One region of the Cetobacterium sp. NK01 genome, then DNA from elsewhere that is predicted to be linked to it. Evidence: riboswitches for the same ligand, from Rfam matches in the RefSeq annotation. Region 1 holds a riboswitch; each other region holds the start of a gene.

The links. A riboswitch is a leader RNA that binds a small molecule or an ion and turns the genes downstream of it on or off. The one in region 1 is predicted to bind cyclic di-GMP.
Region 2: it holds a riboswitch for cyclic di-GMP, as region 1 does, so the genes downstream of both, NON08_RS09475 (hypothetical protein) here and NON08_RS13455 (hypothetical protein) in region 1, are expected to answer to the same signal.
Region 3: it holds a riboswitch for cyclic di-GMP, as region 1 does, so the genes downstream of both, NON08_RS07915 (HD domain-containing phosphohydrolase) here and NON08_RS13455 (hypothetical protein) in region 1, are expected to answer to the same signal.

Annotation. Positions count from the first base shown of each region.
Region 1 is NZ_JANIBO010000005.1:5,691-16,787, forward strand. Features, by position in the region: gene NON08_RS13415 (histidine phosphatase family protein) at 210-1,502, shown strand; gene NON08_RS13420 (sugar O-acetyltransferase) at 1,525-2,088, shown strand; gene NON08_RS13425 (methionine ABC transporter ATP-binding protein) at 2,392-3,426, shown strand; gene NON08_RS13430 (methionine ABC transporter permease) at 3,407-4,087, shown strand; gene NON08_RS13435 (MetQ/NlpA family ABC transporter substrate-binding protein) at 4,122-4,952, shown strand; gene NON08_RS13440 (M20 family metallopeptidase) at 4,996-6,165, shown strand; gene NON08_RS13445 (dihydrolipoyl dehydrogenase family protein) at 6,215-7,531, opposite strand; gene NON08_RS13450 (hypothetical protein) at 7,668-8,132, shown strand; gene NON08_RS13455 (hypothetical protein) at 8,173-8,661, opposite strand; cyclic di-GMP riboswitch class I at 8,705-8,780, opposite strand; gene NON08_RS13460 (ATP synthase subunit I) at 8,929-9,186, shown strand; cobalamin riboswitch at 9,261-9,435, shown strand; gene NON08_RS13465 (sirohydrochlorin cobaltochelatase) at 9,495-10,412, shown strand; gene msrB (peptide-methionine (R)-S-oxide reductase MsrB) at 10,485-11,097, shown strand, end outside.
Region 2 is NZ_JANIBO010000002.1:51,761-62,857, forward strand. Features, by position in the region: gene NON08_RS09455 (hypothetical protein) at 1-285, opposite strand, end outside; gene NON08_RS09460 (hypothetical protein) at 301-2,907, opposite strand; gene NON08_RS09465 (hypothetical protein) at 2,930-3,652, opposite strand; gene NON08_RS09470 (hypothetical protein) at 3,712-4,359, opposite strand; gene NON08_RS09475 (hypothetical protein) at 4,380-5,090, opposite strand; cyclic di-GMP riboswitch class I at 5,157-5,232, opposite strand; gene NON08_RS09480 (GntR family transcriptional regulator) at 5,494-6,165, shown strand; gene NON08_RS09485 (GntR family transcriptional regulator) at 6,239-6,868, shown strand; gene NON08_RS09490 (hydratase) at 6,969-9,212, shown strand; gene NON08_RS09495 (tripartite tricarboxylate transporter substrate binding protein) at 9,388-10,359, shown strand; gene NON08_RS09500 (tripartite tricarboxylate transporter TctB family protein) at 10,401-10,910, shown strand; gene NON08_RS09505 (tripartite tricarboxylate transporter permease) at 10,914-11,097, shown strand, end outside.
Region 3 is NZ_JANIBO010000001.1:1,627,598-1,638,694, forward strand. Features, by position in the region: gene NON08_RS07875 (phosphoribosylformylglycinamidine synthase) at 1-835, shown strand, start outside; gene purC (phosphoribosylaminoimidazolesuccinocarboxamide synthase) at 860-1,582, shown strand; gene purF (amidophosphoribosyltransferase) at 1,585-2,982, shown strand; gene purM (phosphoribosylformylglycinamidine cyclo-ligase) at 2,989-4,020, shown strand; gene purN (phosphoribosylglycinamide formyltransferase) at 4,014-4,589, shown strand; gene purH (bifunctional phosphoribosylaminoimidazolecarboxamide formyltransferase/IMP cyclohydrolase) at 4,595-6,124, shown strand; gene purD (phosphoribosylamine--glycine ligase) at 6,138-7,388, shown strand; gene guaB (IMP dehydrogenase) at 7,468-8,925, shown strand; cyclic di-GMP riboswitch class I at 8,979-9,054, shown strand; gene NON08_RS07915 (HD domain-containing phosphohydrolase) at 9,107-11,097, shown strand, end outside.

The DNA of each region.
Region 1 (11,097 bases):
CTTTTAATTTCAATACCTAAGTTGTTTTTATTTAGGTAGAGAGTTTAAATAAAGGCTTCTTCTCTATTTTTTATAAAAAATTAATTTCTACTTTTGAAGAAATACAATATTTTTAAAATTCAAAAAATAGAATTTGAATTTTTAGAAAGAAAAAGTGTAAAGAGGTTGAATAGTTGATAAATGAATTTATTAATATGGGAGGAGAAATTATGAAAATAATAAAATATCTTTTTTTGTTTTTATTGATGTATTTATCTAATTTTGCACAAGATAATAATTTTTTAGGAAGTCAGACTCTTTATGTAAAAGTAGATGAAAATTATACAAAAGTACCAGAGGGATTTATACCATTCTACATAAATCACTTAGGAAGACATGGAGCAAGATATTTGAGTAGTTCTAAATCTATAGATAAAATTCTTAATGAATTAATAGAAGCTAGTGAGAGAAAAGAGCTAACACCTTTAGGTGAGGAGTTATTAAAAGATGTTTTACAATTGAAAAATTCTGAAGAGGAAAAATATGGTCTTTTATCTCAAATAGGGAAGGATATGGAGTTTGGAATAGGAAAGAGGATGTATAAAAATTATCCTCAAGTATTTAAAGAAAATAGAGAAATTTTAGCTGAAGCAACTTATGTAAAAAGAACTCAAGAAAGTATGAATGAATTTTTGAAAACATTTAAAGAGAATATTTCAGAAGATAATGTAAAAACAAAAATAAATGAAAAAGCAGATCCAATTTTAAGATTTTTTGATTTAAACCTTGAATATATAGAATTTAAAGAAAATGGAGATTGGAAAACTATGTTAAATAGTTTTCAAAATAGAAGTAAAATATATCTTGAAATAACTAATAGAATTTTTAAGAGTAAAGATATGTTAAGTGCTAAAAATAGTTTGAAATTTACTACAGATTTATATGGGTTATATACAAATCAATATGATATAGGAGAAAATGTAGGGTTAAGTAAATACTTTACACAGGAAGAATTAAAATATTTTTGGGCTAATAAAAATTTATCAATGTATTTAGAAAAAGGACCAAGTAGTGTAGGACAAAATTTACCAATGGATATTTCTTTTGCTCTTTTAGAAGATTTTTTGTCAACATCAAAAAATGCTATTAAGAATGAAAATATAGCAGCAAATTTAAGATTTGCTCACGCAGAAACAGTGGTCCCTTTTGCAAGTTTATTAAAAATTGATTTTGCATCAAAGCAAACTAATGATTTAAATAACGTTGAAAATATTTGGAAAGATTATGAAGTTTCTCCAATGGGAGTTAATATTCAGTGGATTTTTTATAAAAATGAAAAAAATGATATTTTAGTAAAAATGCTTTACAATGAAAAGGAGATTAATTTTCCTATAGAAAGCAATATGAAACCATATTATAAATGGGATGATGTAAGAAAATATTATGAGAAAGTAATAAATGATTTAAAGATAAAAAAATATGATACAATAATCGATGAAGTTAAGTATTTTAAAGCATCATAGAATATAGAAAAAGGGGAGAGGTATGAGAACTGAAAGAGAAAAAATGATAGCTGGGGAAATGTATAATCCTAATGATGAACAGTTGGTGAAAGATAAAGAGGCTGCTAAGAGATTTTGTAGAGAATATAATTTAACAGATGATACAAACTATGATTTAAGAAAAAAAATGATTCAAAGCTTTTTAGGAAAAACAGGAAAGGATTTACATATTGAATCAAATTTTAGAGTTGAATATGGGTATAACATTGAAATTGGAGAAAATTTTTATTCAAATTATGATTGTTTACTCTTGGATATTTGTCCAATTATAATTGGTGCTAATGCTATGCTGGCCCCTGGAGTTCATATTTATTCTGCAACACATCCAATAGATCCAATGGAAAGAAATTCAGGAAAGGAATTTGGAAAACCAGTAAAAATTGGTGATAATGTTTGGATAGGAGGAAGATCTGTTATAGCTCCAGGAGTAACCTTAGGAAATAATGTTGTCGTAGCTGCAGGATCTGTTGTTACGAAAAGTTTTCCTGACAATGTTGTAATAGGTGGAAATCCAGCAAAAATAATAAAAAATATAGAGGTTAAATAAAAAAATAAAAAATTAATTTGACATAAAAATTTTCATATGTTAGTATACTTAAAAATAAATTTATAGGAGTGGTTGAGATGACGACATACAATTTAATATCAAAAACTACAATGATGAATATGATGATGCCTATGGGAGTTGGAACCAAAAATTAATTTTTAATTTTGGGACGAACTCATTTTTGCTTTACTAAATGAGAAGCTCCCAAGGAATAAAGTTGTTAACATAAAGCTTGGGATTTTAAATCTCAAGCTTTTTTTTATTAAATTTTCAAAATTCATAATATATTACAAGGAGGAACAGATGATACAACTAAAGAATATTATTAAAACTTATGAAAATAAAGGTCAAAGTATTGAAGCTTTAAAAGAGTTATCTTTTGATTTTAAGAAAGGAGAGATAACTGGAATAATAGGATATTCAGGAGCTGGAAAAAGTACTTTACTTAGATGTATAAATCTTTTAGAAACACCAAGCTCGGGAGAAATTATAATAGATGGAGTTATTTTAAATAAATTAGAATCTAAAGATTTAAGAGAAACTAGAAAAAAAATAGGAATGATATTTCAACATTTTAATCTTATGAGAAGTAGAAATGTTTTTAAAAATATAGCATACCCTCTTAAAGGTAGTGGCCTTTCTAAAAAAGAGATAGAAGAAAGAGTTGATGAACTTTTAGATTTAGTTGGATTAAAAGATAAAAAATACAGTTATCCATCTCAACTTAGTGGAGGACAAAAACAAAGAGTAGGAATAGCGAGAGCTTTAGCAAATAGACCAAATTTGATTTTATGTGATGAAGCTACATCAGCGTTAGATCCCGAAACAACAGTTTCTATTCTAAAATTACTAAAAAAAATCAATAGAGAATTAGGGGTAACAATAGTTCTTATCACTCATCAAATGGAAGTTATAAAAGAAATTTGTGATAGTGTTATTGTCATGGAAGAGGGTATTATCAAAGAAGCAGGAGATGTAATCAATATTTTTTCAAGACCTAAAGAGTCAATAACAAAGAGATTTTTATCATCTATTTTTAATACGGAGAAAATAAATAGTTACTTAGAAAATATGGCAGTTAAACAAAATGAAAAAATAATAAAACTATCTTATGTTGGAAATAATACAGAGGAAGCTTATATTTCAAGAGTTTCTAGGGAGTACAACATTGATGCTAGTATTTTATTTGGAAATATAGAGATTATAAAAGAGACTCCAATTGGAAACTTAGTTATAAAACTAGGAGGAGATGAAAAAAATATTATAGATTCAATAGAGTATTTAAATAAAAATCAAATATATGTGGAGGTTTTAAAAAATGGAAGAAAAATTATATAGTTATTTAGGAAATGTAATAAAGTATCAAGACGAAATGGTTCGTGCCATGGGAGAAACACTAACAATGGTTGCTATAGCAGGAACTGTTTCAACATTAATTGGAACAATTATGGGAATAGTTTTAGTTATAACTAGAAAAGGTGGAATTTTGGAAAATAGTTTAATTAATAATATTTTAGGAAAATTTATAAATATTTTTAGATCAATTCCATTTGTAATTCTACTGGCAGCTTTAATTCCTGTAACAAGGTTTTTTATGGGAACAACTATTGGTTTAAAAGGAGCAATTGTTCCTCTTATATTTGGGTCAGCTCCATTTGTTGCAAGACAAATAGAATCGGCATTATTAAGTGTTGATTCAGGAGTAATAGAAGCAGCCTACGCAATGGGATCTTCTCCGTTTGAAATAATTTATAGAGTATTATTGAGAGAAGCATTACCAGAGATTATTTATGCTCTTATTATAACTACAGTTAGTTTAATTGGATTTTCAGCTGTAGCAGGAACAGTTGGTGGTGGCGGTCTTGGTGACTTTGCTATTAGATATGGATATCAACATTTTAAAACAGATATCATGGTAGTAACAATTATAATTTTGGTAAGCTTGATAACTTTTATACAATGGTCGGGAGAAAAAATATTAAAAAAAATAAAACGTTAGAATAAAAAATTAAAACTATAGGGAGGAAAGAGTTATGAAAATATTAAAGATTTTAAAGGTAGTTATATTTTTGGTGTTATCAACAGTAGGATTTTTAGGATGTGGGAACTCATCAGATGATTCCTCAACAACAGAGAAAAAAGTAGTAAAACTAGGAATTAATGGAGATGAAAATGTAATCTGGGAAAATGTAAGAGACCAACTTGCAAAAGAGAATATAGAACTAAAGTTTATAAATTTTGCAGACTATATAAGACCAAATTTGGCTCTTCAAGATAAGGAAATAGATATAAATGCATTTCAAACAGAGATATATTTTGACAATTTTAAAAAGGAACATAAGTTATCAATAGTTAATTTAGGATATACAGTATTAGCTCCAATGGGGATTTATTCTAAAAAATTAACGGATTTATCTCAGTTAAAAGATGGAGCAGTAGTAGCTATTCCAAATGACAGCTCAAATGGTGGAAGAGCACTACTTTTACTTCAGGATGCAGGGCTTATAAGTGTAAATAAAGATGCAGGAGCTTTTCCAAGAGTTAAAGACATTATAGAAAATCCAAAGAATATAAAAATAGTTGAGTTAGTAGCAACTCAAATTCCAAGATCAATAGAAGATGTAGATGTTGCGGCTATAAATAATGGTGTTGCTGTTCAAGCTGGATATTCACCATTGGTAGATTCAATCTTTATTGAAGATTTTAAAAATGAGAGATTAAAGCCATATTTTAATATAATAGCTTCAAGAGATGATAATCAAAATAAACCAGAGATAAAAAGAGTTTTAGAAGTTTATCAAACTGCTGAAAATAAAAAAATAATAGATGATTATTATAAAGGGTCTTCAATAGCTGTATTTTAGAGTTAAAATTAAAAAAGATTAGATAACTTTTGGAGGGAATAAGATGGAAAAGAAAATAATAGATTTTTTAGATAGTAATAGAGATATTTTTATAGATCTTAGTCAAAAAATACACCAAAATCCTGAGATTGGAAACGAAGAGTATTTTGCAGCGGATTTATTAACAAAGTTTTTAGAAGAAAAAGGATTTGATGTTGAAAGAAATATAGCAGGACATGAGACGGGGTTTATAGCTAGAAAGCAATCTAAAAATGGAGAGTATCCTAAAATAGCTTTTTTAGCTGAATATGATGCACTTCCAAATCTAGGTCATGCTTGTGGTCATAATATAATAGGAGCAATAAGTGTTGCTGGAGCAGTTGGCTTAGGTGAGTTATTAGATAATGTTTCGGGTGAAGTTATCGTTTACGGTTGTCCTTCAGAAGAGGGAGGAGAGAATGGAAGTTCTAAGGGTTCTTTTGTTCGTGAAAATCTTTTTGAAGGGGTGGATGTTGCAATGATAATACATCCAGGAAGCGAGCATTCAATAACAAAGAAGAGTTTAGCAGTAAATCCTTTGGATTTTGAATTCTTTGGGCAATCATCTCATGCTGCAGGTTCTCCTGAAAATGGTAAAAATGCTTTAGATGCATTACTACATTTTTTCAACGGAATTGCAACACTTAGACAACATGTTAAATCAGATGTAAAAATTCACGGAATAATAACTCATGGAGGGGATGCACCAAATATAATTCCAGATTACACTAAGGCTAGATTTTATATTAGATCTTCGACAAAAGAGGGTTGTGATGAAGTTACAGAAAAAGTAGAAGCTATAGCTCATGGTGCAGCACTTATGACAGGATGTACTGTAAAAATTTCTAGTTTTCAAAATAGAGTTGATAATCTTATACCAACGAGATATTTTGATGAACTTTATGTAGAAACTATGAAAAAATTAGGAGTAGAGGTTTCTACAGATTCAAAAAAGGGGATGGGATCAACTGATGTGGGGAACGTGAGTCACATAATACCAACAATTCATCCAAATATAAAAATTTGTGATTGTAATGTTTTTGGTCATACCCATGAATTTGCAAAAGCAGCTGGGTCTATTAAAGGAGATGAAGCTGTTATATTAGGAGGAAAAGCTTTAGCTTTATTAGGGTTAGATTTAATTTTAAATAAAGAAAAATTAGAGAATATAAAAGAAAATTTTTTATCAAGATAAAATAAAAATTAAAAAGGGATATTATTATTTTAATAATATCCCTAAAATTTTAAGGTAAAAAACTTCTTAGATAATCAATATAAGCTTTTTTAGCTAAATTTCTAATATAATACGTATATGTTGGATATGCTTGTACAGAATTCATAACTTTATAAAATTTTACTTTATTTCCAATCATTAGTTGTAAGAAACCAATAATTTCACCAGCCCGTTCACCAATACATGTAGCGCCGACAATATTAAATCTATTATCACAAATAATTTTTAGAAAAAATGCTTTTTCAAATGTAATTAAACTTCTCTCATTATTTAAATCTAGAGAATATATATATGTTTTTTTATATTTTTTGTGAGCATCCTTCTCATTTAAACCAACTTTAGAAACTTCAATATCTCCAAAAAGTGTCCAAGGAATAAATGAATAATCTATCTTTTTCATAATATATGGGAAAAGAATATTTCTCACAACAATTTCTCCTTGGTAACCAGCCACATGTGAAAATTTGAAAGAAGAGGCTATATCACCAATTGCAAATATATTTTTTTCAGATGTTCTCATAAATTCATCTACAGAAATTCCTTTTGTATCATACTTAATTTTAGTTTTATCTAAATTAAGATTCTGTATATTTGGAGTTCTACCAGCAGAGATAAATATTTTTTCACTTAAAAAATCACCATTATTAGTTTTTATTAGAATATTATTATCTGTATTTTCAATCTCCATAGATGTGCAATTTAATATTAAATTGATTCCTGCTTCTTTTAATTTATCAAGATAAAAATCTCTCACTTCAGCTTCCATCATAGGTAGAAAAATATCGGATTTTTCAAGAATAGTTACATCTATATTTAATTTTTTAAGAGGAAAAGCTAGTTCTAAAGAGATTATTCCAGCACCAATTAAAGTAATACTTTTATAATCACCTTTTTCATAAAAGAAGTTATGATTTGCCAAGTACTTAACTTTATCTAATCCTTTTATATTAGGAATAAAAGGTGAACTTCCTGTAGAAATAACAATATATTTTCCAATATATTGTTGTCCATTAACTAAAATAGTATTTTTATCAATAAAAGCTCCTTCACCTTTTACAAAATCTATATTTTTGAAGTTAGAAATATGAGGGAGTTCACTATCGCCAATAGCATGAACATTTTTAAGAGCCATTTCTAGAGCTTCTGTCAAAGTTGAAGCAGTTTTAGATGCAGAGATAAAACTTTTAGATGGAACACATCCACCCCAAGTACATTCTCCACCTAAGTGATCTTTTTCAATTAAAAGAACCTTTTTTCCAGCAGAAGCAAGACCAATTGAAGTTGTAAGTCCACCTGCTCCACCTCCAATTACAATTGTATCATACATACTAACCTCCTCTATTGTTTTAATATAGTATATACTATGAATGTCGTATAATTGCAATATTATCTATAAGTTATTTATATATTTTATAAAGTATGTTATACTATAAGTCTAAGAAAATATTATGGAGGAAAATTTTATGAACGATATATTAATTAAAATTTCAGAAAAATATATAAAAAATTTAAAAAACCAAAGTCCAGAGGATAAAGAGAGTAATATAATATATGGAAAAATACTAAATATTTTAGAAAAAGATCCAACGCTTAATTTATTTGGACTTTTAACAGAGTTAAATAAAGGAAAAACATTTTATGAAAAAAATAAGGTTAGAAATAGAAGAGATAGACTTACAAATTTAGATATTTTAATTAAAAATGCTAATACAATTGTGGATAATCTTTTGGAAGATGATGAAGAGAGTTTAAGAAAAATAGAAAGAAGCTTAAATAGATCTGATATTTATAGAGATAGAATGGTTATGAATATACTTTTAGCAGAGTTTCCATCACTGCAATTTCATGATGTTTACTATACAATTAAAAATGATCAGTGTAAGAAGTTTTTATTAGAAGTTATAGATGAGATAAGAAAAAGCAAATAAAATAGGAAATCCTTATACAATTTTTGTATAAGGATTTTTTTTATTCGTATGTTGCTCTCATAGTAATTTGGCCTGTATATTTTCCAGGAGTTTGGTCAGCATCTAGTGTTGTAGAAGCAGCAATATGTAGAGTTGACTTTCCCATTGAAGTTAGGTTAATAAACTTATTTTCTTGATTTACTTTTTCATCAGAGTTAGTGCTACAATTGAAATATACCATAAAAGACTCATTAGAAGATCCATCTAATTTTAAAGGAACTTCAAAGTTATCTCCATCAGGTTCTAAACCATCAAAAGTTATTTTAACTTTAGAATATTTTTCACCATCAATAGTAAAACTAGATCTAGAAGTACCGATAGTACCTGGTAAAAGAGTTCCAAATTCCAAAGGTCCATTTGATTGAACTGTTAACGGTTTAATAATAGTAGCAGTTATATTCATAGTAGCTTCAGCGTCGTAACCTTCTTCAGATGAATAACTAAAAGATGATATTGCAAGTAAAAAACTACAAATTAAAATTTTTTTCATATTTCCTCCCCATATAAATAAAAAAACCAGATACACTAAAAATTAGTGCAACTGGCTGTCATTTTAAAGACCCTATAGCTTTGCGTCATAAAGTTTCCCTTATTTTGCCTCAGTTATTTATTTTATATAAAAATAATATAATAAAAGTTAAAAAAAGTCAACTATTCTTTAATTTGTATTAAAAATTTTATAAAAAGCAAGGAAAATTTTTTTTTAATGGTAAATAGTGTTAAATAGTATATGAAGTTATAGAAGGAGGAGAGCATTATGATTATTGCATTTATAGGTGGAATTGTTTTAGGTTTTTTATTTTTTTATAGTTTAGATTTTGGTGTTAATGAAAGTAAAAAGTTTAAAAATCCTTCATTGTTTATTTTCGTAACTTCTATCGTTAGAATTTTACTTTTATTAGTTGGATTTTATTATTTAGCTCAAAATAGTGGACAAAGATTTTTTGCCGCTTTAATCGGTGCAATTTTATCAAGAGTTTATATTGTTTATTTTTATAGAAATAAGAAAAAATAATATCAATATAATATATAGAAGATGTTTGAAGTATTCTTTTTTTATAAAATGATTGAAAAAAAAACATGTTAGTGATAATATACCCCTGTAATGGTTCTAAAGATTAAAAGGGAATTAAGTGAAAAGCTTAAACGGTCCCGCCACTGTAAAGAGGATGAAAGTATTAAAACCACTAAATTTTAAATTTGGGAAGGGATGCGAGTAGGATGAATCTAAGTCAGGAGACCTGCCATTATGAAAAATCTGCGAGGACGGAGAAGGGGAAACTCTTCTTCCAAATTTAAATTATATTTGGGAGGGTTATTTCTATGAAAAAATTATTATTGTCACTATTTTGTTTATCTACAGCTTTAGTTTTAGCACATGGAGAAGAAGCTTTTGAAGATGCAGAGTTTTATACGGGAGGAAAAAGTGCTGTTATAATGACACACTTTGGAACAACACATCAAGATACGAGAGCTAAGACTATTGATGCAATCAATCAGAAAGCTATAAAAGCTTTTGAAGGAAAAGCAGACGTATTTGAAGCATATACATCTAGAATTGTAACTAAAAGAGTAGCTGCAAATGAAAGTATAAAAAAATATAATCCAAGTGAAGTATTATTATCTTTAAAAAAACAGGGATATAAAAATGTTATTATTCAACCAACAAATATAATTGATGGTGTAGAAATGGAGTCAATAAAAAAAGAAGCTCAACTTCATACAAAAGATTTTACAAATTTAAGAGTAGGAGATGTACTTCTAAGTGATCCTCATCATTATGAAGATGTAATTAATGCTGTAATGAGAACAGTTGGACCTTTAAATAAAAAAGAAGCTGTAGTTTTAGTAGGACATGGAACATACAATTCAGCAACTTCTGCTTATGCAATGTTTGATTATATGGCTAAAGATATGGAGAAGCCAATTTATGTTGGAACAGTTGAAGGTTATCCAACTTTTGAAAATGTTGTAAAACAATTAAAAAAAGATAATAAAAAAGAAGTTACTTTAATGCCAATGATGTTTGTGGCAGGAGATCATGCTAAAAATGATATTGCAGGTGAATGGAAAGAGAAGTTAGAAAAAGCTGGATTTAAAGTTAATGTAAAGTTAGTTCCTCTTGGTGAAATATCTGAAATTCAAGATATGTTTGTAGGTAATGCAAAGTTTCTTGAAAAGCATAGAAGTATAGATATTATAGAAAAGAAAGCAGGATATGCAAAAAGTAAAGAGTTATAAAAAGTGGAAAACTACATCTCAAAATAGAGATGTAGTTTTATTTTATTCTATTTAAAGTTAGAGGTGGTTAAAATGGAAAATGTAAAAAATATCTATTTAGCAGGAGGATGTTTTTGGGGTGTAGAAGCCTATATGGAAAAGATCAAAGGTGTAATAGATACTGTTTCAGGATATGCTAATGGTAAAACACAAAATCCATCATATGAAGACGTTATTTATAGAGGAACTGGTCATGCAGAAACAGTTCGTGTAACATATGATGCTAATAAGGTTAATTTACAAACGCTTTTAAGATATTATTTTAGAATTATTGATCCAGTAAGTTTAAATAAACAAGGAAATGACCGTGGGACTCAATATAGAACAGGAATCTATTACGAAAAAAATGAAGATAAAGATATTATTGAAAAAGAGATTACTTTTCTTCAAAAAAATTATTCTAAAAAAATAATGATAGAGGTTTTACCTTTAATACGATTTGATGTAGCAGAAGATTACCATCAGGATTATTTGAAGAAAAATCCTCATGGATATTGCCATATAGATTTATCAAAAGCAGATTATATAATAATTGATGAAAATAAATACCATAAGCTATCAGATGAAGAATTAAAATCAAAATTAACAGAAAAGCAATATAAAGTAACCCAATTAGCAGATACAGAAAGTGCTTTTAATAATGAAT
Region 2 (11,097 bases), on a different contig from region 1:
AATCATAGCCTTTATTTCAATATCTGATATGATCTCTAAAGGTACTATGACTTTAACTTTACTTTCCATCATAACTGTAGAGATTTTTTCTAAAATCCAAACATCTTCATTTTCATCAACTTTTTCTACTGGAGAAGCAGGAATCAGTGGAATCATAGGTGTGGCTATACTTGGATTAGCAACTGGAGTTCCCATTGTTTCATCAGAAGGGAGCGTCATTATTCCCTCTGATGAAAAAACTATTAGTTGCGTTAACATATAAAAAAGTATTAATAAAACCTTCATAATATTACCCCTATCTTAATTTTTTAAAAGTACTATTCCCTTTTCAGTAAACTCTAAAACAATTTCGTTTCCTTTTTCTTCTGTATATTTTAAATCTATTTTTTCTACTAAAGGCGGTATATTTAATTCTTCTCCAAGATAATCTACTTCAATACTGTAGCTTTCAGTAAATAATCCACTTACATAAAAAATTCCATTTTCATCAGGAATGGTATTTTCTAAAACTTTTCCCTCTTTATCTTTTATTTTTATAAGTGTGTTATCATAAATATCTGTTATGTCTTTTTCACTTAAATTTAATTTTTTATCAACTATAAATGATCCTGATAGAGTCATCATAGCTTTTAGTGGAATAAATGCTTCGATAGTTCCTGTATTTGTTCCACGAACTGCAATTTTATTGTTTCCTAAAGAGTATGAAGGTTTTCTAATTTTAGGATTTAAATCATATAGAATTCCATTTGGAACTCCAAAGAAATAGGCTTGGCCATTTTCAGCTGTTACCTCTTTTTGAGAGCCAATTTTAATCTCTACATTATCAACTAATTTTTCTCCAGAATCATATATGTTGTTACTATTTTCATCTACAAAAGCTATAACTTTAACTCTACTTGAATTCATACTTTCAATATTTCTAGTTACATTTTTCAAATCAACAACTTTATCAACTCCAAGTTTGTAGTTTTGTGCACCGTTTTTTCCAGCAAACATTCCTGCACTTAACCAGTTGTCATAGTTTAAATCAAATCTAAAAGTAAATCTTGATTCATCTCTATTTGAATAACTGAACTCTATAGAAAAATCTAAGGTGTCCCAAAGATTTTTATTCATAAGTGTTAAGACACTTTCAAAATCTTTTCCATTCTCGCTCCACCTGTTGTTTAGTCTAGTATTAACGTAGTGTAATCCTGTGTAATAAAGATTGATAGAATACTCATCTCCATTGTTATTTCCAGTACTATATTCCCCAGTAACAAGAAGATCTCTCATTAAATTTTTATAAACTGAAACACCAACATCATAGTTTCTTTCAGTTTTGTCATTATAGTAATCATTTATATAGTAATTTGTATCTATAGAGTAACCATTTCCAGGGTTATATTCTATTGTGTATGATCTTGCTGTTTCAAGATCATAGTATAAACCAAAGTTTTGATGTTCTGTTCTTACTTTAAAATCATATATTTGTATTTGAGCTTCTAAGTATTCCTTAGTTCTTTTTTCTTTTCCTCTTTCTCCTCCTAAAACTAAAGTATATGGCATTCTAAAAACATAGTTAGAGTAAACAGCTTCAGCATTAAAAAGATCTATATATTGAGTTCTATCATTAGAAGTATCAATACTTCTTATATATCCAGTTCCTAAAGTTAGATTTTCTGTAAGACCATAGTATATATTTCCTTCGCTAGCATATTTTTTAGAGTTATGATCCTCTCTTATTTTGAAATCATACTCAATCTCTCCTCTATTTTGCTGTCTAAAATCAACAGCAGTATTGATATCTATTGTATATATTTTTCCATTTGGTTCATGTACTCTTAAAGTATATTCTCTATCATTTTTTATTTCTGAGTTTTGAAACTCTACAATACCATTTTCAGCATATTGAACTGCAATGGGAAATCCAAGATACAGCAGTTCAACTCTACTACCAATAGGAACATTCTCTCTAATGACAATATCTTTTCCCACGTAGAAATATCCCTTTTCTTTTTTTAAACTAAGGCCTAGTTCACGTTCCACTGCTCCATAACTTCCAAATTCAAGTGAGTGATTTTTATAAATTTCAGGGTAGTAAAGGTAAGTATCTCCTAGTGTTTTTTCTTTTATATCATAAGATGTTGTAAATTCGCCAAAGAGAAGATTACCTTGATATTCTAAATCTCCAGTCCATCCTGTTTGGAAATTCTCTCCCTTATTCTTTGATAACTCTCCTTGAACATTGAATCTCATATATCCAATATCAAAGAATCTATTTTTATTTGTATAGACAATATCATTTTTATTCTCTTTTGTAAGTTCGTTATCTAATCTATTTTCTAAAGAGGTATCAATTTCAAAAGGAGTGCTAAATGTCAAGTAAGTTTTAATAAGTAATTTTTTAGGATCTATCTCTAAAGATTCTGTGAAAATCTCTTTAAATAATCCAATCTCTATATAGATCTCGTTTCCATCTTTAAATACTTCTGATTCTTTAAATTGTATTTTTCTATTGGGATTGCTTAAAGTTGCAGTGTGTTGTGTCCAATTTATATCTATATTATCAAGGTCTTTTCCAACTTTCATGGAAATCTTATTTTTTTCAAAGTCATAGTTTTTAAATCTAATTATCTCTAAAAATTCTATTAATGGAATATAATCATAACCATCTTTTTTTAAAAGTTTTAAATGAGTTCCTCGAACTCTTCCGTTAACTATTACAGAATAAATCATCTCATCATTTATAAGAGTAGCACCTTGTAATTCAGCTTTTAAAATTTCATATTCCTCTTCTGAGATGAGATCTTGAGCTTTAAAAGCATCTAAATCCTCTAGGGAGTAGTCTGTTGAATATGAAGTTGTAAATAGAATCAATCCGACACTAAGAAGATTCTTTAAAAATCTACTATCTGTTTTTTTCATTCTCCATCCCCCTAAATAGATTTTAGATTTTGATTTTCATGATTGTAACTTCGTTTTCTTTTATTAATAAAGTATTGTAATTTTTAATATTTTTAAAAATAATATCATCCTTAATCTCTTGATTAAACTCTTTTAAATCTAGTTCTTCATTTATTAAAAATCTTTTATTCCCCAGTAAAAAACTATTTTTATTTTTTGAATCACTTAAATAAAATGAAAATGTTCCACGTCTATTTCCAGTGTTTTTTATTTTTCCAAAAAACTCTAGTTTTTTATTTTCTTTTTTTATAACTAAGTTTTTCAAAGTTAAATTGGTTTTTAGATCTCCTACATACCCTACAATTTCCATTTTAAGATTTGTTAAAATTTTAAGAGTAGAACTCTTATTTTTTATCTCTTTTTCAGTTACAACGGGCATCTCTTTAATACCTAAAACTGTTGTGTATTCTCCTGATTCACTTCCCTTAGGTGCTTTTATAAAAACTTTTAAAACACCCTCTTGCCCGGGTTTTAGGTTAAGGGTTTTCGGGTAATACTCCACCCAGCTAGTCATATCTTTTCCTTTTTTACTTTTTTCCACAGAGAAAATATATTTAATTGAAGTATTAGTGCCGTTATATAGGTAATACTCTTCAATTTCCCCAGAACCACCTATATTTTTATCAAAGTTTACAGGATGAATATTAACATATGAGTATACCTTAGAGAATAGAAGCATAAGTATAATAAAGATATTTTTTTTCATAGTTGTTCTCCTTAAAAAAGCCTCTAAACTTCTTAGAGGCTTTTAAATTTTTAGTTATCTTATTTTGAAGTGGCCTTATCAACAACTAGAGCTGGGTTTTTACTAAATTTAACGCTTAATGTTGATGTATTTGAATAACTGCCTTCATCTAAATTAGCTTGTTGAAATTCAGTAGCCTCTATTTTTGAGTTTAAATCAACTTGTATATGCTTTATATTTTTATTTGTTGAAAATATATTAGTGTGAGTATTTTTATTACCAGCTAAAGATAAGGTAAGACCTTTTGAAGTAGCAGAAGCAGCATTAAAAACTCTTCCAGTTAGTGTATGCGCCATACGGACATTATTATCTGAATGAGTTAAATTATTGTGAGGACTTGTAAGAGATATTTTTAGCATAGTATTGTCAGGGAAATTGTTATCATTTGCTCTTTTTATATAAACAGACCTACTTACTTTAGAAGGAGATGTACTTCCCTTCATAATTGTTCCATGATCTAATTCAATTGATTTTATTGCTGTTACTCCCTCTGGTCTTTCTGTTATGATAAGTCCTGAATCAACTATAAATGCCTTTGTTGTAATATCAATTTGATTCTCACCACTAGCTCTAGGGGTTCCAGTTGATTGTGATGGTCCAATTGGCGTTGATGGTACGGCCATAAGTGTTGCTGATAATGCTAATAATCCTAATAAAACCTTTTTCATTTTTTTCCTCCTTATATTATCTATATTTTTAGTTTGTTGATAGTTCTATAGTTTATATCTTCGTATATCTCTATTTCGTAAGGATGATTTTTTTTCATTCCATCTAACTCTAAAGTTATCTTTTTACTTTCTCCTGCATATATACGCCCTAAAGTATTTCTAACTAAAGTATTGTTTTTACCCTTAACTTGTATCCCAAACTCTACCCCTCTTTTATCAGATGGATTTTTTATAGCAATATCTAATTTTGTCTTTCCATTTTCTTCATAAACTTTATAGTTATCTATTTTTATGAACGGTTCTAAATTTCCAACATATCCAATCATCTCTATAGATGCATTTATTCTAATTCCTACATTGGACTTTATTCCTGTTCCATCCTTTTTTATACTTGGAACTGATATGAGTGAACTATCTAAGTGAAAACCATATTCACCATCTTTTGATTCTTTTGGTGCTTTAGCAAAAACTTTTAAAAGCCCAGTTTCTCCTGGTTTAACTGTTAAAACTTTTGGATAAAATTCAACCCATTGGCTCATATCTCCTCTTATGTCACTTCCAGGAGATACAGCAAACTTATATCTTAAAGTTTCTAAGCCGTTATTAGGAAAATAAAACTCTTGATACCCTTCACCGTTATCTATTCTTTTTTCAAATCCATCTGGCATTATGTGAAAACTGTAAGAAATGATATTTAAAATTATAAAAAAAAGTGTAATTAATTTTTTCATGTTGCCCCCCGTTATAAAGTTAAAAATTTATAAAAAAAAGTTGCACCTATTGTATAGCGATACAACTTGTGCAACTGGCTGCCATTTAACAGGCCCTATAGTTTTGCGTCCTCAAATTTCTTTGAGTTTGCCATATTTTATTTTATGATTGGCTATAATTATAGAGCATTTTAAAAAAAAATTCTATTAGAAATTTTTGTATATTTATTTTAATTTTTTTCTAGTATAAAAAAACGAACTATATACATACAAGTTTGGTATTAGTGAAAAATGTTTCAAGTATAATCTATAAGTTTGTTTTTTAGATGTTTTTGAAATATTATATAAAATTTTGCAAATTTATAAAGGGTGAGGTATATAAAATTACTGAAGGATTTAATTAGGAGATGGCTAAGGGGGAAAAATGCAGATAAAAAGAAAAAAATCAATTCGTGAACAAGTTTATGAATATTTAAAAGAGGAGATTGTAAACGGAAAAATAGAGGAAGAAAGTAGAATTGTAGAAGAGGAATATGCATTGAAATTAAATGTAAGTAGAACTCCTTTGAGAGAAGCTATTAGAATGCTTGAGTTAGAGGGGCTTATAGAAGGAAGAGAAAAAGGAGGAGTAATAGTTCCTAAAACAACAAAAAAAGATGTAGAAGAGGTAATAAAAATAAGAATGGCTTTAGAAACTGTTATTTTTCAAGAAATATTTGAAAAGGTTACTGAACATGATATAAAAAAATTAGAAAAAAATATAGATAAAACAAAGTTAATAATAGAAAATGAGAAAGAATCTTCAAATGTATTTAAATATTTTTCTGAATTTAATAGAATTCTCTATCATATTGCAGATTCACCAAGAGTTGTAAATTTAATTAATAATTTAAATCTATACTTAAAAAAATTTAGAAAAATATCTATTGAAAACAGTAATCGGAGATTAAATGCTCACAAAGATCATGTTAATATGGTAGAATTTATAAAAAAAGATAGAAAAAAAGAGATAATAGATTTAAATAAAAAACATCTATTAGAGGCAAAAGAGTTTTTAATACAGCAGTTAGAAATACGTGAAAATAAAAGTTACTAAAATATTTTTTCTTGCTAAAACATCTAAAAGAAAGTATTATATTGTATATAATATATTTAGGAGATTATAATTCATGAGAAAAAGTAGTAGTGATAATATCTATGAAACAATAAAAAATGATTTGTTAGTTGGGAATATAGATTTTGGAGATAAGATTGTTGAAATTGATTATGCTAATAAGCTAAATGTAAGTAGGACTCCTTTGAGAGAAGCTATAAAAAAACTTGAAATTGAGGGGATCATAGAAAGATTACCTAATGGAAGATTAAGAGTTATGGAGATTACTCCACAAAAAATTGATGAAATATTTGAAATTAGAATTTGCTTAGAGGGGATTTTATTTGATTCAATTATTAAAAATAAAAATGAAATTGAAAGAATATATCAAAATCTTGTTCTAACAAAATATTTAATAGATACGGAAAATTGGAGTGAAGTAAGAAGACTATTTTTAGAATATAACTCTCTTGTTTATTCGGCGTCCTCTTTAGAATATGCAGTGAAAATTTTAAGACACTATGATTTTATTATTTCAGCTCTAAAGAGAAAATCTTTAAAAAATGAGAATAGAATTTTAAAAGCTTATAATGAGCATTTAGAAATTATAAATTTATTGAAAGAGGATGAGTTAGAAAAAGCAAAAGAAGCCAATAGAATACACCTATTAAATGCAAAAGAGGGAGTGAAAAATGCTATCAAGTAAAATTGATAGCATTTTTTTTATAAAAAAAATTGACAAATGAAAAAAAAAATAATAAATTATAATTGTATACAATTATTCAAAAATGAAAAAGGAGGAATTTATGATAACTCTATATAACAAAGGGGTTTTTTTAGTTGATGGAAAAGATATTATTCAAAATGAAAGTATTGTAGAAAGTGGTAAAAGCGAAGCTAAAAAGGGAACAATAACTTATGAAATATTAAAAAAACATAATATTTCAAATGATATGGAAAATTTAAAATTGAAATTTGATTGTCTAGCCTCACATGATATAACCTATGTTGGAATAATTCAAACAGCAAAAGCTAGTGGCCTTGAAAAATTTCCCATTCCATACGTATTAACAAATTGTCATAATACTTTATGTGCTGTAGGTGGAACGATAAATGAAGATGATCATATGTATGGGTTATCAGCTGCTAAAAAATATGGTGGTATCTACGTTCCTCCTCATCAAGGAGTAATTCATCAATATATGAGAGAAACAATGGCAGGATGTGGAAAAATGATCTTAGGATCAGATAGTCACACAAGATATGGAGCTCTAGGTACAATAGCAATAGGCGAAGGTGGAGGAGAATTAGTAAAACAGATTTTAAATAAAACTTATGACATAAAGTACCCAGAAGTTATTGGAGTATATTTAAAAGGTAAGCCTAGAAATGGAATTGGTCCACAAGATGTTGCTTTGACAATTATTAAAGCTGTATTTAAAAATGGATTTGTAAAAAATAAAGTTATGGAATTTATCGGAGAGGGAATATCTAATTTAAATGTTGAATTTAGAAATGGAATAGATGTTATGACTACAGAAACAACATGCCTAACTTCAGTATGGAAAACAGATAAAAGTGTAGAAGAGTACTTAAAGGATCATAATCGAGAAAGTGATTATAAAAAATTAGAGCCTAAGAAAGTTGCTTTTTATGATGGAATGATTATTGTAGATTTAGATCAGATTGAATCTATGATTGCGTTGCCTTTTCATCCAAGTAACGTATATTCAATAAAAGAGTTACAAAATAATTTAGAAGAGATTTTAACAAAAGTAGAAAAAGAAGCTTTTGAGCAAGGCATTAAAATAGATCTAAAAAGTAAAATAAAAAATGGAGATTTTTTTGCAGAACAAGGAGTGATCGCTGGGTGTGCAGGAGGGACTTATGACAATATAGTTGATGTTGCAGATATTTTAAATAATAGATCTGTAGGAGTAGATTTTTCACTAAATATTTATCCATCTAGTCAACCAACATATATTGAATTAAATAAAAATGGATCGATAGAAAAAATAATGGAGAGTGGAACAGTTGTAAGATCAGCTTTTTGTGGACCGTGTTTTGGTGCAGGAGATACTCCGGCAAATGGACAATTAAGTCTTAGACACACAACAAGAAATTTTCCAAATAGAGAGGGATCAAAACCTGGAGATGGTCAGATATCTATGGTAGCTCTAATGGATGCTAGATCTATAGCAGCAACAGCTATTAATGGTGGAAAATTAACAGCAGCAACAGAGTTAGATATAAATTTTAGTAAACCAAAGTATATATTTAACGATAAGGTCTATAAAAATAAAGTTTATGAAGGATTTCAAAAAAGTTATGACTTAGAGTTAAGATATGCTCCAAACATAGTGGATTGGCCTAAAATGCCAAAATTGACAAAAAATATACTACTTAAAGTTTGTGCAGTAATAAATGATCCAGTAACAACAACAGATGAGTTGATCCCTTCTGGTGAAACATCGTCATATCGTTCAAATCCTATGAGATTAGCTGAATTTACTCTTTCAAGAAGAGTTCCAGATTATGTTAAAAATGCTAAAAGTATACATAGTTTTGAAGTTCAAAGAGAACTTGGACAAGATCCATTTACAAAAGAACTAAAAGATGTATTTCATAAGATTAAAGAAATAGATAAAGATGTTGAGCCTTTGGATATTGGAATAGGTAGTACAATATATGCTAATAAACCTGGAGATGGTTCAGCAAGAGAGCAAGCAGCTTCATGCCAAAAAGTTTTAGGTGGTTGGGCAAATATAGCTAAGGAGTATGCAACTAAACGTTATAGATCAAATTTAATAAATTGGGGAATGATACCATTTACTTTAGATCAAGATGTTAATTTTGAAAATGGTGATTATATTTATATAAAAGATATAGAGAAAAGTATAAAAAATAAAGTAGAGATAATAGAAGCCTATCTAATTTCATCTATAAATAATAGTATAGAAAAAATAGAGTTAAAAATAGATTCCTTAACAAATACAGAAAGAGATATTTTAATCAAAGGTTGTCTTATAAATTATTATAAAGAATCATAGTGTATGAAAAAAATATTTTATTTTCAATAAAAGTGCAAAAATAAAATTGACATTACAAAAAAATGTTGTATACTCTATTGTATACAAAAAAACATATCCAGGATACAGAATACCAGAATATTAAATTAAAACTTTTCTTTAAAGTTTTAAAATAACTATAAAAAGGGGAGATATTATGTTAAAGAAAAAGATTTTGGCAGTATTATCAACAACATTTTTACTAGGTGCATGTGGGGATTCATCTGATAAAGTTGCCGTAGATGGTCCTTGGAAATGGGAGAGAAAAGTAGAGATAATTTGTCCTTGGGGAACTGGTGGAGGAGCTGATACTACAACAAGAACATTTGCAACAGCTCTAGAAAAAGAGTTAGGAGTTCCAGTTGTAGTTAATAATAGATCAGGAGCAGGAGGGGTATCTGGTATTCAATTTGGTGCAAAACAACCAGCAGATGGATATACATATATAATGTCAACGCCATCACCACTTTTAGCACAAATTTCAGGAGCTACTCCATATGATGTATATGGAACACTTAATCCATTAATTCAAATGGTACACGATGTTAATATTTTTGTAACAAGTTCAAAATCACCATATAATAATTTTACAGAGTTAATGGAGTATGTAGATAAAAATCCTGGAAAAGTAAAGGCTGGAGTTATGACAATAACAGGTCTTGATGCAGCTTGTGTAATGGGAGCTACAGATGGAAAGATAGAACCAGTTGCTTACACAGAAGGATCTCAGTTAAATGCTGATGTAATCGGAGGACATGTGGATATAGCTTGTGTTGGACCTGCTGAGGTTGCGGCAATGGTAGCTTCTGGAGATATGAAAGTACTTCTAGCTTTAACAGAGAATAGATTAACACTTCCTGGATATGAAAATGTTCCATCATCAAAAGAGCTGGGGTTAAATACATATTTTGGACCTGCAAGAGGAATATTTTATATAAATGGAACTCCTGATAAAGCTATTGAAGCATTTGAAGCAGCAGCTCAAAGAGCAATAGAAAGTGATTTTTTCCAGAATTGGGCTAAAAATGAAGGGCTAGATCAAAGAAAAGGATGGTTAAACACAGAGGAATTTAAAGCTCAATGGAAAAATGATTATAACTCTTTAACTGAACTGTTTGGTAAAAAGTAATATCAAAGTAAAGAATACTTATAATAGGGAGTGAAATAAATTTGGATATTATATTTTCAATAGCATTAATTATATTTAATATTTATTGTTTCTTTTTAGTTGGAATAGAATCACCAGCTCCTACCTTAACGGAATTAGGAGCTGCGTTTTGGCCAAGAATAGTTATATCTTTAATGGTTATTTTATTAATAGCTAATTTAATTAATCAACTAAAAATAAGAAAAGAAAAAACAGTTCATGAAAAGATCGACATAATATCTTTTTTTAAAAGTAAATTATTTATAGGAATGGTTCTAGTTTCAATTATGGCCCTTTCAACTCCATACATTGGATTTTTAACATCATGTTTTGGATTTTTAGTGACTTATGCAATTTTATTAGGAGAGAGAAATATATTTAAAGTTATATTAAACTCTTTAATAATAACTTTTATTCTTTATATAATTTTTCAGGGACTATTAGATATAAGATTAGAAAGAGGAATAGGAATATTCCGTAACTTAGCACTTTTCCTTGAAGGTATATTATTAAATATTAAAAGGGGGCTATAAGTTATGTTTGATCTGTTAGGTATGGGATTAAGAATTATATTAAACCCTAGTACATTTTTATTAATAACTGCAGGAACTATTTTAGGTGTTGTTTTTGGAGCAATGCCTGGTGTTAGTGCATCTATGGCAGTTGCACTAGCGTTACCTTTTGCTTATGCAATGGATCCTGTTATTGCAATTGCATTTT
Region 3 (11,097 bases), on a different contig from region 1:
TACTAAAAAAGAGTTTAAAGCTAAAAAACTTTATAATAAACCAAAAGTTTTAATAACAGTATTTCCAGGTACCAATTGCGAATATGATACTAAAAAGGCTTTTGAAAGAGCTGGAGCAGAGGTTGAAATATATGTATTCAATAACTTAGGTGTTGAAGAGATAAAAGAAAGTATAGATACCTTATCTGAAAAAATAAAATCAGCTCAAATATTTATGATTCCTGGAGGTTTTAGTGCAGGGGATGAACCAGATGGTTCTGGAAAGTTTATAGCAAATATTTTACAAAATAAAAAGATAAAAGAGAGTATGGAAAAGTTCTTAGAAAATGATGGATTGGTACTAGGAATATGTAATGGATTCCAAGCTCTTATAAAATCAGGGTTATTACCTTATGGAAATGTAGATAGTGTAACTAAAGACTCACCAACATTATTTAGAAATGATATAAACAGGCATGTATCAAGAGTAGTTAGCACAAAAATTGTTTCAAATAATTCTCCATGGATGAGCTCATTTACTGTAGGAGAAACTCATAATATACCAATGTCTCATGGAGAGGGAAAATTTGTAGTAAGTGAAAATTTCGCAAAAGAGTTATTTGAAAATGGACAGGTAATAACACAATATTGCGATGAAAATAATCAAGTGACAATGGATAAAAATCATAATTTAAATGGGTCAACATATGCAATAGAAGGGATTGTTTCTAAATGTGGAAAAATATTAGGGAAGATGGGACATTCAGAAAGATATGAGGATGGACTATTAAAAAATATAGATGGAAATAAGATGCAAGATATTTTTACTAATGGAGTTAATTATTTTAAAAAATAAATATTAAAATGGGAGAGTGACCAAATGTTATTAGTAGAAGCAAATAAATTATATGAGGGAAAAGCAAAGAAAGTATACAAAACAGAGAATCCTAACGAAGTTATTATTTATTATAAAGATGATGCAACAGCTTTTAATAATTTAAAAAAAGGTCAAATACACAATAAAGGAATATTAAATAGTCAAATTACAACATTAATATATGATTATTTAAAGAAAAACGGTGTAAAAACTCATTTGGTAGAAAATTTATCAGAAAGAGCTCAACTTTGTAAAAAAGTAGAGATTATTCCACTAGAAGTAATTGTTAGAAATACTCTAGCAGGATCTACTGCAAAACTTTTTAAGATGGAAGAGGGACAAATTTTAGAAAACCCAATATTTGAAATATGTTATAAAAAAGATGAGCTAGGTGATCCTATGATAAATGATTATCATGCAGTTGCGTTAGGACTTGCTACAAAAGATGAGTTAGAAAATATTTATTCTCAAACTAAAAAGATCAATGAGTTATTGAAAGATTTGTTTGATAAAGTAGGGATTGAGTTAGTGGATTTTAAAATAGAGTTTGGAAAAGATAACGAAGGGAATATTATTCTAGCAGATGAGATATCACCAGATTGTTGTAGACTATGGGATAAAGAAACTAGAAAAAAATTGGATAAAGATAGATTTAGAAGAGATTTAGGAGATATCGAAGAAGCTTATCAAGAAGTTTTAGCAAGACTAAATAAAATAGTGGGGTAAAAATGATAAAAGAGATAGAGTATTTTTTAAGTGGAAAAATAAATGAAGAGTGTGGAGTGTTTGGAGTATTTAATGTAGAGGATGCAGCGCAACTAACATATTATGGGCTACATTCATTACAACATAGGGGTCAAGAGGGAGCTGGAATAGCTTCCTCTGATGGAGAAAGTATCATTAGAGAAAAAGGAGAAGGATTAGTAACTGAAGTTTTTAATACAGAAAGAATAGCTAAACTTCCTGGAAATATGTCTATTGGTCATGTTAGATACTCAACAACAGGTGGAGGAGGAATTGAAAATGTTCAACCTATATTAGTTCGTTCTCACACTGGAGACTTTGTAATTGCTCACAATGGAAATATAGTAAATGCAAAAGAATTAAAAATGCAATTAGAAGCAATGGGAAGTATTTTTCACACAACATCAGATAGTGAAATAATAGGACACTTAATTCAGAGAGAAGTTGGGGATTTTCATGAAAAAATACTTAAAGCATTACCTAAATTAGAAGGGGCTTTTTCATTTTTAATAATGAATAACGAAAATCTTTTTGTGATTAGAGATAAAAATGGATTTAGACCTTTATCGATGGGAAAATTAGAGGATGGATATGTGTTTAGTTCTGAAAGTTCAGCTTTTGAAATAGTAGGTGCTGATTACATAAGAGGGTTAAAGCCAGGAGAGGTTTTAAAAGTTTCTAAAGATGAAATAGAGTCGTTTCAGTATACAGACTGTACTCAAGATAAAATGTGTTCTATGGAATACATATATTTTTCAAGACCAGATAGCAGTATAAATGGTTTAAATGTTCATACAAGCAGAAGAAACTGTGGAGCAATACTTGCGAAAGAAAGTCCAGTTGAAGCAGATATAGTTATAGGAGTACCAGACTCATCTTTATCTTCAGCAATGGGGTACTCAGATTTCTCAGGAATTCCTTATGAAATGGGACTTGTAAAGAATAGATATGTGGGTAGAACATTTATAAAGCCAAATCAGCACCAAAGAGAACGTGGAGTAAAGATGAAACTTTCAGCTATGGAAGCTGTTGTTAAAGATAAGAGAGTTGTACTTGTAGACGACTCGATAGTAAGAGGAACAACATCTAAACATATAATAAAATTATTAAAGGATGCAGGAGCAAAAGAGGTTCATATGAGAATAGCATCATCTCCAATAATAAGTCCATGTTTTTATGGAGTGGATACCTCTACATATAATGAATTGATAAGTACAAGATTATCACCAAAAGAATTAGGAGAATATATTGGAGCAGATTCTCTAGCGTTTTTATCAAATGATGGAATGGTAGAAGGATTAGGAAAAAATATATGTTTAGCATGTTTTACTGGAAAATATCCAACTAGTATGTTTAGTTTATTAGAAAATTTAAAGAAATAGGGGTCGATAAAAGTGAGTAATAAATATATGGAAGCTGGAGTTAGCTTAGAAGCTGGATATGAATCAGTTAGAAGAATTAAAAGTCATGTTGAAAGAACTAAAGTAAAAGGGGCAATGAATAGTTTAGGAGCATTTGGTGGAATGTTTGATTTATCAGAACTTGGAATGAAAGAACCAGTTTTAGTTAGTGGAACAGACGGTGTTGGAACAAAATTAATGCTAGCATTTGAAATGGATAAACACGATACAATAGGTCAAGATGTTGTGGCTATGTGTGTAAATGATGTTTTAGTTCAAGGTGCAATGCCATTATATTTTTTAGATTATATAGCTGTTGGGAAAAACTATCCAGAACAAATTGAAGCTATAGTAAAAGGTGTAGCTGATGGATGTGTTAAGTCAGAATGTGCATTAATAGGGGGAGAGACAGCAGAGATGCCTGGAATGTATAGTGAAGGGCATTATGATATAGCTGGATTTACAGTTGGAGCTGTAGAGAAAAAAGATTTAGTAACTGGAAAGGATATAAAAGAAGGGGATGTTCTTGTAGGAATATCATCTAGTGGAGTTCATTCAAACGGTTTTTCTTTAGTTAGAAAAATAATAAAAGATGCAAATTTAGATTTAAAAAAAATATATGAGGGATTTGAAAACTCTTTAGGGGAAGAGTTACTAACACCAACAAAAATATATGTAAAAACAGTAAAAGAAGTTTTAAAAAATATAGATATAAAAGGAATGTGCCATGTTACAGGTGGCGGATTCTATGAGAATATACCTAGAATTATACCTGAGGGAATGGGAGTAGAAATCGATTCTAAAAATATAAATGAGCTTCAAGTATTTAGATTTTTAGAAGAAAAAGGAAATATTCCTAAAAAAGAGATGTTTAATGTATTCAACATGGGAGTTGGATTTATATTTGTTGTATCTAAAGAAAATTTAGATAAATTAGTTGAAAAATTAGAAGAGTTACAAGAAAAGCCAATGATATTAGGGGAAGTTAATAGAAAAGTAGGAGTAGAAATAAAATGGTAAAAATTGCTGTTTTTGCTTCTGGAAATGGTGGGAATTTTCAGAGAATAGTTGAAGCTCAAAAGTCAGGAGAGGGAAAAGGATACGAAGTTAAAGTTCTAATTGTTGATAAAGAGAGTGCATATGCTATAGAAAGAGCAAAGTCGTTGGGGATACCATACTATTTTATTAATCCAAAAGATTATAATACAAAAATGGAATTTGAAGAGAAGATTATAGATATATTAAAAAAATATAAGATAGAATACATAGTTTTGGCGGGATATATGAGAATAATATCACCAATATTATTGGAGGAATATTTTAATAAAATAATAAATATCCATCCAGCTTATTTACCTGAATTTCCAGGAAAAGATGGTATTGGAGATGCATACAAAGCTAGAGCAAGTAAAACAGGAGTGACTATTCATTATGTGGATAGTGGAGTTGATACAGGGGAGATAATATATCAAGAAAGATTAAAAATAGACTCTCAATGGGGATTAGAGGATCTTAAAAATAAAATACATGAAATAGAACATAGAATTTATCCTATGATTTTAACAAAGTTATTTAAAAAGGGAGAATAATATAGATGAAACGTGCGTTAATAAGTGTATCTGATAAAACAGGAATAGTAGAATTAAGTAAAGAGTTAGTAGAGTTAGGATATGAAATAATTTCTACAGGTGGGACAAAGAAAACATTAGATGAAGCTGGGATAAAGACATTAAGTATATCGGATATTACAAGTTTTCCAGAAATTATGGATGGAAGAGTAAAAACATTACATCCAAATGTTCATGGAGCATTATTGTGTGTTAGAGATAATAAAAATCATTTAAAAGCTTTAGAAGATAATAAAATAGATTTAATAGATATGGTAGTTGTAAATTTGTATCCATTTAAAGAAACGTTAGCTAGAAAAAATGTAACTCATGAAGAGTTAATTGAAAATATAGATATAGGTGGGCCAAGTATGCTAAGATCAGCGGCTAAAAATTACAAATCAGTTACAGTAATAGTTGATCCAAAGGATTATAAGACAGTAGTTTGTGAGTTAAAAGAAGATGGTGATACCTTATTAGAAACGAGAGAGAGATTAGCGGCAAAAGTATTTAGACATACGTCATCATATGATACTTTAATTGCAGAGTATTTAACAAATAAAGTAGAAGAAAAATTCCCAGAAACAATAACTGTAACTTACGAAAAAGTACAAGATTTAAGATATGGAGAGAATCCACATCAAAAAGCTGGATTTTATAAAAAAAGTTTTGTAGGATATTCAATAGGGAACGCAAGACAATTACATGGAAAAGAGTTATCATACAATAATATTCAAGATGCTAATGCAGCGTTAGAGATATTAAAAGAGTTTGATAAACCTACTGTGGTCGCAGTAAAACATATGAATCCTTGTGGAGTAGGTAGTGGAAAAAATATCAAAGAAGCTTGGAATAAAGCTTATGAAGCAGATAAAATATCAATTTTTGGTGGAATTGTTGCTGTAAATTCATGTATAACTATTGAAGTAGCGGAGCAACTTTCTCAACTATTCTTAGAAATTGTAATAGCTCCAAGCTATGAAGAAAAAGCTTTAGAAATTTTAACAAAAAAGAAAAATATAAGAGTGCTGGAGTTAGATACGAAAAATGATATCTTAAATAAAATGAAAATAACTTCTGTTATGGATGGAGCATTAGTTCAAGAGTTTGATGAAATGAAAGTATTGAAAAATGAACTTATATATGTTACCGAGAAAAAACCAACAGATGATGAAATAGAGGAGCTATTATTTAATTGGAATGTGGTTAAGCATGTAAAATCAAATGCTATTGTTATAGGAAAAGAAAATCAAACGATAGGTATAGGAGCAGGACAGATGAATAGAGTCGGAGCAGCTAAAATAGCTTTAGAACAAGGAGGAGAAAAATGTAAAGGAGCAATCTTAGCTTCTGATGCATTTTTTCCAATGGATGACACAGTTGAGTTAGCTGCAAGATATGGAATAAAAGCAATTATTCAACCAGGAGGATCAATAAAAGATTCACTTTCAATAGAAGCATGTAATAAATATGGAATAGCTATGGTGTTTACAGGGGTTAGGCATTTTAAACATTAATTTGGAGGAGTTTATGAAAGTTCTTATAGTAGGAAAAGGTGGAAGAGAACATGCAATTGCATGGAAAGTAAAAGAGAGTGATATGGTTAAAGAAGTATTTATAGCTCCTGGAAATATTGGGATGGAAAACTTAGGTACATTACTTGATATTTCAGAAGAAAAAATTGAAGAGTTAGCAGATTTTGCAGAAAAAAATAAAGTAGACTTAACAATTGTTGGACCAGAAAATGTTCTTGCCTTAGGAATTGTAAATGAATTTGAAAAAAGAGGATTGAAAATTTTTGGACCTACAAAAGAAGCTGCAAAAATTGAATCCAGTAAAGAGTTTGCTAAAGAACTTATGAAAAAATATGATGTACCCACTGGAGATTATGAAACGTTTATCGATCTAGAACAAGCAATAAAATATGTGGAAGAAAAAGGTGCTCCAATAGTTATAAAAGAAGATGGATTAAAGGCTGGAAAAGGGGTTACAGTTGCATTTTCAGAAAAGGAAGCTTTAGATGCTCTAAAAATAGCTTTTAGTATTCCTAATAATAAAGTTGTAATAGAAGAATATTTAGATGGGTTTGAATTTTCAATTATAGCTTTAACGAATGGAGAGATAGTAATTCCTTTAGAAATTGCTCAAGATCATAAAAGAGCATATGATGATGATAAAGGTCCAAATACTGGTGGTATGGGAGTTTATTCACCAGTTGATAGAATTAATTCGGATGTAATAAATGAAACTTTGGAAAAAATACTAAAACCAATGGCAAAAGGAATGGTTAAAGATGGAATCCCATTTAAAGGATTTCTTTTTGGTGGAATAATGCTAACGAAAGATGGAGTAAAGACAATAGAATTCAATGCTAGATTTGGAGACCCTGAGGCAGAAGGAATTTTGCCAAGATTAGAATCTGATTTTGTGAAAGCAATATTAGATTTGATGAATAATAAAAGTGTTGAATTACAATGGGATAAAAGATATACAGTGGCTGTAGTTATGGCTTCTGAAAACTACCCTAAATCTTCAACAATAGGTTGTGAAATACATATACCTGAAAATTTAAATTCAACAATATTTCATATGGGAACTAGAGAAGTAGATGGAAAGGTTGAGACAAATGGAGGAAGAGTTCTATCTGTAGTAGCTTATGGTAATACGTTAGAAGAGGCTAAAAAAAATGCATATTTAGATGTAAAAAAAATAAAATGCAAAAAATTATTTTTTAGAAATGACATAGGCTCAAAAATGTGCTATAATAACGAAAATAAATAAAAAAAGACCTGCACAATACTAAAAAAAAGTGCAGGTCTTTATTTAAAAATTGGAAAATTGAAATTGGAGGCAGTAGGAAATGATGAATGGAAAAATAATAAAAGAAGCAATAACTTTTGATGATGTGCTATTAGTTCCAGCAAGGTCAGAGGTATTACCGCATGAGGTAAGTTTAAAAACTAAACTTACAAAGGATATCGAATTAAATGTTCCAGTTTTAAGTGCAGCAATGGATACTGTGACAGAAGGAGATCTGGCTATAGCTTTAGCAAGACAAGGTGGAATAGGGTTTATTCATAAGAATATGAGCATAGAAGACCAAGCTGCAGAAGTTGATAGAGTAAAAAGAAACGAAAGTGGAATGATAAAAAACCCAGTAACTTTAACAAAAGACTCAACAGTATGGCATGCAGAAGAGATAATGAGAAGATATAAAATATCAGGATTACCTGTAATTGAAGAAGATGGGTCTTTAATTGGAATTATAACAAATAGAGATTTAAAATATAGAAAAGATATGGATCAATTAGTAAGTGATATAATGACTAAAGAAAATTTAGTAACAGCTCCTGTGGGAACTACATTAGATCAAGCAAAAGATATTTTACTAGAAAATAGGATAGAAAAATTACCGATAGTTGATGAAAATGGGAAATTAAAAGGGTTAATAACAATAAAAGATATAGATAATTTAGTTGAGTATCCATTTGCATGTAAAGATTCTCAAGGAAGATTAAGAGTTGGAGGAGCTGTAGGTGTTGGAGCAGATACTTTAGAGAGAGTAAAAGCTTTAGTAGAAGCAGGAGTAGATATAATAACAGTAGATTCAGCACATGGACATTCAAAAGGTGTTATGCAAAAAATAAAGGAGATTAGAGAAAATTTCCCAAAATTAAATATAATAGGTGGAAATATTGTAACAGCTGAAGCAGCTCTAGATTTAATAGAAGCAGGAGTGAATGCAGTTAAGGTAGGAGTAGGACCGGGATCTATTTGTACAACAAGAGTTGTAGCAGGAGTAGGAGTACCGCAGTTATCAGCAGTTAATGATGTATATGAAGTTTGTAAAACAAGAGGAATAGGAGTTATTGCAGATGGAGGAATAAAGCTATCTGGAGATATGGTAAAAGCTTTAGCAGCAGGAGCAGATTGTGTTATGCTAGGAGGGCTTTTAGCTGGAACGACAGAAGCTCCAGGTGAAGAGATTATATACGAAGGAAGAAGATATAAAGTGTATGTAGGAATGGGTTCGATGGCAGCGATGAAAAGAGGATCTAAAGATAGATATTTCCAAAACGATGCTAAAAAACTTGTGCCAGAAGGAATTGAAGGAAGAGTTTCTTATAAAGGAAGCTTGAAAGATGTTGTATTCCAATTATGTGGAGGAGTAAGAGCTGGAATGGGGTATTGTGGAACACCTACAATAGAAGATTTGAAAGTTCATGGAAAATTTGTAAAAATAACAGGAGCAGGCTTAAAAGAAAGTCATCCACACGATATTATTATAACTAAGGAAGCACCAAACTATTCTAAATAGATATAAAATGTTGACTTTAGAAGCGTGATTGATTATAATTAAAGAGAAATTTTTATATTATAAGGCAAAGTAGGGGAAACCCTATGACGCAAAGCTATAGGGTCTTTAAAATGGCAGCCAGCTGCAGTAGTCTTTGTGGACTATTGCAGTTTTTTTTTGCAAAAAATTAGAGGGAGGAACGATGAAAAAAGTAATATTTTTAATTTTGATAGTTGTAAATTATATAACTTTTTCCCAAAGTGATATAAGTATAACAATACCATCAAATACGACAGATATGTATTTGTATAAAAATTTAGAAGAAGGTGAATATCAGGGAGTTTATGTTGATCTTTTTTCAAATATATTAAATAACAAGGAAATAGATATAAAATTAGATGAAGAAAATAGTGACGTTGTATTAAGAACAATTGAGACTCAGAAAGGTCAAGAGGAATATGAATATATAGATACCCCTATGATATATAGAGTAGGAGTTGTTGTTAATAAAAATTCAATGTTTTCAAATTTGAGAAACATAAAAAAATTAAAAGTAGCATATATTCCAAACCAGCATGGATTAAAAGAGTTTCAAGAAAGATATAAGAATTTAGAATTAGAAAAAATAGAAGTTAAAAATATCGATGAAGGATTGGAAAAACTTGAAAGTGGAGAAGTAGAAGCATTTATAACTCAAGATTGGTATGATAAAAACTCAGGTGAAATAAATTATAAATTGTTAGAAAATATTAGATATAATGAACAGATTGCGATAAAAAAAGGGTTACAAGATATACAGGAAAAAATTCAAAACACTTTAAATAATTTAGAGGGAGAAAAAATACAAGAAATTTTATCTAAAAATAGAGTAGAATTTTATAGATATTTATTAAAGGATACTCCAAGTTATGAGACAGTTAGAGAAAAGTATAAAAATATAAAAGTGAAATTGGGAAAAGATAAATTTATGTTACCCTTTTATTATGAGCAAAAAAATAAGTATCAAGGCTTAACTATAAATATTTCACGTGAATTGGAAGAAATTATAGGTATTCCATTTAATTTTGTAAAGGATGGAGAGTATGATATAGAAGGGATATCTATAGAAGATAGTAAAAATAACAAAAATATAAATTATACTAAGCCGTATTATGAGATGAAATTATCTGTAGCTAATAGAAAGTCTGATGGTTTTATACAAAATATTTCAGACTTAGATAAAACTAGAGTATTAGTTTTAAAAGATGATTATAGCTACGTTTATTTAAAAGATGTATTAAAAAACAGTGAAATAATAGAAGTTGAAAGTTATGAAGAAGGATTAGAAAAGTTATTAAATCAAAAAGGGGATTATCTAGTTGGGTATTTTAATATACTTACAGGAGTAATTAGTAATAATTTTTTAGATGATAAAATAAAGGTTGCAGGAATACTAGATGATTCTTTTGGAGTTAGTTTTGGAATTTCTAAAGAGAAAAGAGAGCTTTCAAATTTAATAGAAACAATATTAGAAAGCTTTACAGTGGATAAAACTATAATAGATAATAATTTGTTAAAAAATTCTATAGTGACACAAAATTATAAATTAATTGTAAAAATATCGATACCAGTTATTGCTTTTATTATAATTTTGATAATTCTAATAATTAAATCTGAAAAAAATAGAAAAAAAGCAGAGGAGTTAAGTTTTTCTTTAATAGAAGTTTTGGAAATGGCTAATCAATTAAATGACGAGGATACAGGAGATCACGTAAAAAGATTAGGAATGTATTCGACTCTTTTATCTGAAAAGGCGAATTTGTCTAATGATACAAAAGAAGATATAAAAAGATTTTCTTCATTACATGATATTGGAAAAGTAGCAATACCATCAGAAATATTAAAAAAACCATCTAAATTAACTGAAGAAGAATTTAAAAAGGTTAAAGAGCATGTGAATATAGGGTACGATTTGGTGAAGAAATTAAAACTAGGAAGTGTTGCAGAAAACATAGTGAGATATCATCATGAGAAATGGGATGGAACAGGCTATCCTTCTGGACTGGAAAAAGATGATATACCACTAGAAGCTAGAATTGTAGCAATAGTAGATGTTTATGATGCGCTGAGACAGAAAAAATTTCATAGAGATGCTTTAACTCATGAGGATGCTTTAAAAGTTATAAAAGCGGAAAAGGGAAAAAGTTTTGATCC